Regions from separate parts of the Nonomuraea sp. NPDC050394 genome, predicted to be linked through region 2. Evidence: riboswitches for the same ligand, from Rfam matches in the RefSeq annotation. Region 2 holds a riboswitch; the other holds the start of a gene.
What was found. A riboswitch is a leader RNA that binds a small molecule or an ion and turns the genes downstream of it on or off. The one in region 2 is predicted to bind glycine.
Positions count from the first base shown of each region.

Region 1 (3,395 bases), on a different contig from region 2:
AAGTTCACGCATCTGCACGTGGAGCAGCTGCGGTTCATCCTGCGCGAGCAGCGTGATCACTATCTCCCGCTGCGCGTGATCAAGGACAAGATGGCCGAGTCGTTCGGGCGGCCGCACGCCGTACAGGAGACCTCGGAGGTGCGGCTCAGCCGCGCCGAGCTCCTGGAGGCGGCGGGGCTGAGCGAGGAGACGCTCACCGAGCTGGAGGACTACGGCCTGCTGGCCCCCGTCGCGCGCCGCTACGACGAGGACGCGCTCCAGGTGGCGCGCAGCGTCGGCGCCCTGGCCAGATTCGGCCTGCACGCCCGGCACCTGCGGGCGGTGAAGGCCGCGGCCGAGCGTGAGGCGGGGCTGGTGGAACAGACCGTCGCACCCATCCTCAAACGCCGCAGACCCGGCGCGATCGGGGAGGCCGACGAGGTGGGCAGGGAGCTGTCCGCACTTCTGCTTGACTTGCACGCGGCCCTGCTGCGCGCGGGCGTGCGGAGTGTCCTGGGCCGATGAAGAGGCCACCGGCGCGCCCCCAGGTGTCCGCCGGGTGTTACGTTGAATTGCATAAGAGCGGTCAGGTGTCGGATACGGAGCAGCCCGTGTTGCAGATGGAGGTAGTGGGCGTTCGCGTTGAAATGCCCACAAATCAGCCGATCGTCTTGCTCAAGGAGGCACACGGAGAGCGGTTCCTGCCGATCTGGATTGGGATGACCGAGGCGACCGCCATCGCGCTGGCCCAGGCCGAGGAGCCGCCGCCGCGACCCCTCACGCACGACCTGTTCCGCGACGTGCTCAGCGCGCTCGGCGTCGGCCTGCGCGCGGTCAACATCGTCGCGCTGCGTGACGGCATCTTCTTCGCCGATCTGGTCTTCTCCAACGGCGTCGAAGTGAGCGCCAGGCCGTCCGACTCCATCGCGCTCGCCCTGCGCACCGGTGCCCGGATCTTCGCCAGCGAGGAGGTCGTGCAGGAAGCCGGTGTGATCATCCCTGACGACCAGGAGGACGAGGTGGAGAAGTTCAGGGAGTTCCTTGACACGATCACGCCCGAGGACTTCGGCAGGGCGGGGTAGGTATTTCAGTGCATTTACGCTTCACGACGCGCCGAGCCGGATCGTTGACTGCGCTTGGTCACGGTCCTACGGTGCAAGTGAAACCCGTGGTCGCGCGTTGCGAACCCCCAGATCAGGCCGCGGGATGAGAGAAAGCCGGAGGTCCGCGTGGCGGTCAGCAGCGGCGAGGGAAAGACGGCCGGCCAGGAAGATCCGGTGCGGCGCGAGAGCGCGCGGCAGCGTGCCGGAGAGCAGGGCCTGCTCTTCGACGACGCCCCCGCGACACTTCCGGGTGACATCGGCTACCGGGGCCCGACGGCCTGCTCGGCGGCCGGCATCACCTACAGGCAGCTGGACTACTGGGCCAGAACCGGCCTGGTCGAGCCCACGATAAGGGCCGCCCAGGGCTCCGGCTCGCAGCGCCTGTACAGCTTCCGCGACATCCTGGTGCTCAAGGTCGTCAAGCGGCTGCTGGACACCGGGGTCTCGCTCCAGCAGATCCGCACCGCCGTACAGCATCTGCGTGATCGAGGCGTCGCCGACCTCGCGCAGATCACGCTCATGAGCGACGGCGTCAGCGTCTACGAGTGCACCTCCGCCGACGAGGTCATCGACCTGTTGCAGGGCGGTCAGGGCGTGTTCGGGATCGCGCTGGGCAAAGTCTGGCGGGAAGTCGAGGGGTCGCTCGCGGAGCTGCCGGGGGAACGAGCCGCGGCCGGTGACGACCCGGCCGACCACCCCGCGGACGAGCTGGCGCAGCGGCGGCGCGCGCGCAAGATCGGATAGGTGAGCGTGCCGGAACGCCTGACGCGGTCCGGCGTAGTAATCTAGGTCCCGAAGGCTGACGACCCCGTGCGGGAGAGTCCCCGACCCTGAGTCGGGGCGCCGAAGGAGCAACCCTCCCCGGAATCTCTCAGGCAACCGGTACCGCTCGGGTGAGGCAACTCTGGAAAGCAGGCACGCCAGCCAGGCGCGCCTCACCGACGGTGCAAGCCCCGCCCGCGGGGTGAAGCTCTCAGGTCCCATGACAGAGGGGGAGACCCGGCCACCGCGCCCCGGCGCCGGTCTCCATCGCCTCGGGAGGGCACCCTCATGACCGACCTGACAGCACCTCCGTTCTCCACCCGCCACATCGGGCCCTCGGCCGACGAGCAGCAGCGGATGCTGGAGGCCGTCGGCTTCGAGTCGGTCGCCGACCTGGTGGCGGTGGCGGTGCCCGAGGCCATCAGGGCCAAGGACCAGCTGAAGCTGCCCGCGGCGGCCAGCGAGAGCGAGGTCATCGCCGAGCTGCGCGAGCTGGCCGGCCGCAACCGCGTGCTCACCTCGATGATCGGCCTGGGCTACCACGACACGATCACGCCCGCGGTGATCCGCCGCAACCTGCTGGAGAACCCCGGCTGGTACACCGCGTACACGCCCTACCAGCCCGAGATCTCGCAGGGCCGCCTCGAGGCGCTGCTCAACTTCCAGACGGTCGTCTCCGACCTCACCGGCCTCGACGTGGCCGGCGCCTCCCTCCTGGACGAGGGTACGGCCGCCGCCGAGGCGATGACCCTGGCCCGCCGGGCCGGCAAGTCCAAGAGCCACGTGTTCGTCGTCGACGCCGACGCCCTCCCGCAGACCAAGGCCGTGCTGGCCACCCGCGCCGAGCCGCTGGGCATCGAGCTCGTCCATGCCGACCTCGACGGCGAACTGCCCGAGTGTTTCGGCGTGCTGGTGCAGTACCCGGGCGCATCCGGCCGGGTGCGCGACTTCCGCGCGCTGGCCGAGCGCGCGCACGGCGCGGGCGCCCTCGTGGTCGCCGCCGCCGACCTGCTCGCCCTCACGCTCATCGCCGCGCCCGGCGCGCTCGGCGCCGACATCGCGATCGGCTCCTCCCAGCGCTTCGGCGTGCCGTTCGGGTTCGGCGGGCCGCACGCCGCGTACATGTCCGTGCGCGAGGGGCTGCAGCGGCAGATGCCCGGCCGCCTGGTCGGGGTCTCCGTGGACGCCGACGGCGCCCCCGCCTACCGCCTGGCCCTGCAGACCCGCGAGCAGCACATCCGCCGGGAGAAGGCCACCTCCAACATCTGCACCGCCCAGGTGCTGCTGGCCGTCATCGCCGGCATGTACGCGGTCTACCACGGGCCCGAGGGACTGCGGCGGATCGCCCGCCGTACCCACGCCCACGCCGTGACGCTCGCCGAGGTGCTGCGCGCGGGCCGCGTGGAGGTCGTGCACGGCGAGTTCTTCGACACCGTGACCGCCCGCGTGCCCGGCAGGGCCGCGCAGGTCGTCGCCGAGGCCGCCGCCCGCGGCGTCAACCTCTGGAAGATCGACGCCGACCACGTCTCGGTCTCCTGCGACGAGAAGACC
Region 1 covers NZ_JBITIO010000002.1:193,534-196,928, reverse strand. The annotation lists gene ACIBKY_RS09135 (MerR family transcriptional regulator) at 1-504, shown strand, start outside; gene ACIBKY_RS09130 (bifunctional nuclease family protein) at 591-1,061, shown strand; gene ACIBKY_RS09125 (MerR family transcriptional regulator) at 1,209-1,826, shown strand; glycine riboswitch at 1,886-1,980, shown strand; gene gcvP (aminomethyl-transferring glycine dehydrogenase) at 2,133-3,395, shown strand, end outside.
Region 1: linked by a shared signal. The riboswitch ahead of gcvP (aminomethyl-transferring glycine dehydrogenase) and the one ahead of gcvT (glycine cleavage system aminomethyltransferase GcvT) in region 2 are both predicted to bind glycine.

Region 2 (3,395 bases):
CCGCGCGGTCCGCTCGACGAGGCCGTCTTCGTGCAGGCCGCGGGCGAACTTGTGCGCGGCTGCCATCGGGCCGCCGGTGTGGGAGCTCGACGGGCCGATGCCGATCTTGAAAAGGTCGAAGACGCTGATCGCCATTGATGCGTCCTTCCGCAACAGGGGGGAGGGCGGTGCCGGGGCCCATGCCGGGCCCCGGCGGTTGGTCAGGAGTCGCCGGAGGTGAGTGCTCCGTACTCCTCAGCCGAGAGGAGGTCCTCCGGGTCGCCTTCGAGGCGCACCCGGAACATCCAGCCGTCGCCGTAAGGGTCGCTGTTGACCAGCGACGGGTCGTCCACGACGGCCTGGTTCACCTCGGTGACCTCGCCGCCGACCGGAGCGTAGATCTCGCTCACCGACTTGGTCGACTCGACCTCGCCGATGGAGTCGCCGGCCTCGACGTTCGAGCCCGCCTCGGGAAGCTGCACGAAGACGACGTCACCCAGGGCCTCGGCCGCGAAGGCCGTGATGCCGACGGTCAGGGTCCGGCCGTCGTCGAGACCGGCCACCCATTCGTGCTCCTTGGTGTAGCTCAGCTCGTCAGGGATGCTGCTCACTTACGTCCTCCTGCTGGTTACTGCGCTTGTAGTTTCGATCCTCACCCGTCACGGACGGGCGCTGCGCTTGTAGAAGGGCAATGCGACGAGGTCCATGCCCTCCTGGCTGCCCCGGATGTCCACGGCCACGCCTTCGGTGACACCAGTGTCCACGTAGGCCATCGCGATGGGCTTACCCAGGGTCTGGGAAGGGGCCCCGCTGGTGACCTCGCCGACCACGGCGCCGTCCTTGGTCACCGGGTACCCGTGGCGGGGGACCCGGCGCCCGTGCGCGACCAGTCCGACCAGGCGCCGCCGTGGCGGGTCGTCCTTGACCGCCTCCAGCGCCGCCCTGCCGACGAAGTCGCCGGGCTTGTCGAATTTCACCACTCGGCCCAGGCCCGCGTCGAACGGGGTGAGCGCGGTGGACAGCTCGTTGCCGTAGAGCGGCATGCCGGCTTCGAGGCGCAGCGTGTCGCGCGAGGACAGTCCCGCCGGAATCAGCCCGTACGGCTCGCCCGCCTTGACCAGTTCCTGCCACAACGGCACCGCGTCCTCGTTGGCGACGAACAGCTCGAAGCCGTCCTCGCCGGTGTAGCCGGTGCGGGCGATGAGCGCCTGGGCCCCGGCGACGACGCCGGGCAGCCCGGCGTAGTACTTGAGTCCCGGCAGGTCGGCGTCGGTGAGCGAGGAGAGGATCTCCTGGGCGCGCGGACCCTGCACGGCGATGAGCGCCCACTGCTCGGACTGGTCGTCCACGACGGCGTCGAACCCGGCGGCGCGCGCGGTCAGCTTGCGGGCCACGAGGAGGTAGTTGGAGGCGTTGGCCACGACCATGAAACGTTCGTCGGCGAGCCGGTAGACGATCAGGTCGTCCAGGACGCCGCCGTCCTCCCCGACGATCATGGTGTAGCGGGCCCGTCCGGGCGCCAGCGCCGAGATGTGGCCGACGAGCGCGTAGTCGAGTGCCTCGCCCGCCTGGGGACCGGTCAGGAAGATCTCGCCCATGTGCGAGAGGTCGAACAGTCCGGCGGCGGTGCGCACGGCGTTGTGCTCGGCGGACTCGCTGCCGTAGCGCAGCGGCATCAGCCAGCCGGCGAAGTCGGTCAGCGTCGCGCCGAGACTCTCGTGAACGTCTCGCAGCGGTGTCGGTCGGGACATTGGTCTTCGCACCTCAGGGCAGGGTCGGATGCCAGCATCCTCCCCCTCTGTCATCGATGCCTGAGAGCTTCGCCCGGGTTTTGCCGGACTTTCACCTTCGGCGAGGCCCGGAGGCCTGCTTTCCAGAGGCACCTCGCCCGAGCGGTCCTTTGCCTTGAGAGGTTCGCGGGGAGGGCTTGCTCCTTCAGGGGCTCTGACCGGATTGTCAGAACGCTCTCCCGCACGGGTTCACCGGTGTCTCCAACCAGCCTAGTGCCGTCACGGGGGTGTTGTCGCGTGTGGATCGCGCCAATCGATCTCTTCCGTGAGCTTGTGCAGGGTTGTGGCGCCGATGCGGCCTTCGGAGTACATCTGGCCGAGCGTCTCGCGCTGCGCCCTGGCGAGCTCGTCGCGCAGTTCGTGCGGGGTGCCGGCGTTCGCCTCGACCGCGAGCAACTGCCGCTGCGCCCACAGCGTGCCGGTGTCGAGACGGTGGGAGATCTGGTCGAGCCTGTGCATCGCCGCCGCGGCCGCCGCCTGCCGCGCCCGCGCCTCCTCCTCGGGCGCCGCCACACCCCCACTGTCCGGTACGGCGGCGCGGCACGTGAGCAGGGCGAACCCGCTGACCAGCACCACCGAGGCGGCCGCGAAGATCAACGCGTCCTGGGCGGGCAGCGCGGGCATGGCCAGCGCGATGGCCAGCGTCGAGGCCCCGCGGGTGCCGCCCAGCGTGAGGGCCCGGACGCCGCGCCGGTCGACGGCCAGCGCGAACGCCAGCCGTACCAGCAAGGTCGCGCCCAGCAGTGCCGCGGTGACCAGCAGGACCGTCGTGATCGGCAGCCCGGAGTGTGAGCCGCCCAGATCGCGCAGCTGGAGCCCGAGCAGGACCGCGAGTGTCCCGCCGAGCAGGAACGTCAGCACCTGCCAGGTGATCCGCTCGGTGGCCCGCGCGGGGGTGTGGAAGAGGCGGCCGCGCGCCCCGACGTAGAAGCCGGCGGCGGTGACGGCGAGCGGGCCGGACAGTCCGAGCTTGCTCGCGCTGATCTCGGCGACGAACGGCGTGGCCAGCGAGAGCACGATCAGCGTCCCCGAGTCGGCCAGGCGGCGGCGCAACTGCACGACGACCCAGCCCAGCGCGAGACCCGCGAGCGCGCCGCCGGTGATCGCCCCGGCCAGTTGCAGCGCGGCCACGGAGACGGTTTCGGGGCGTTTGAGCTGCTCAAGGCCGATGGCGAGCAGCACGACCGCGACGCCCTCGTTGATCAGGCTCTCGCCGCGCAGCACGGTCAGCACGCGTTCCGGCGCGCCGAGCCGGTCGAGGACGAGTGCCTGGGTGGGCGCGAAGGCGGCGCCGACGGTCAGCGCGGCGCCCCACGGCAGGCCCGGGAGCAGCAGATGGGCCACGAGGGTGACGGCGCCGGCGGTGGCGAGGGTGAGCCCGACGCCGAGGAACATGATCGGCCGCCAGGCGGCGCGCGACTCGCGGGGCGCGCTGCGCGTGGTGGCGTGGTGGTAGAGCAGGGGCGGGATGAGCACGGTCAGCACGACGTACGGGTCCATCGAGACGACCGGCACCCAGGGCATGACTCCCACGAGCATGCCGAGCAGGACCAGGAACGGCAGGGGCGGCAGCCTCCACCGGGTGCTGAGAAAGCGGGCCAGCACGATCGAGACGGCGACGAGCGC
Region 2 covers NZ_JBITIO010000001.1:1,470,540-1,473,934, forward strand. The annotation lists gene ACIBKY_RS07210 (L-serine ammonia-lyase) at 1-135, opposite strand, end outside; gene gcvH (glycine cleavage system protein GcvH) at 201-590, opposite strand; gene gcvT (glycine cleavage system aminomethyltransferase GcvT) at 639-1,730, opposite strand; glycine riboswitch at 1,863-1,961, opposite strand; gene ACIBKY_RS07225 (cation:proton antiporter) at 1,989-3,395, opposite strand, start outside.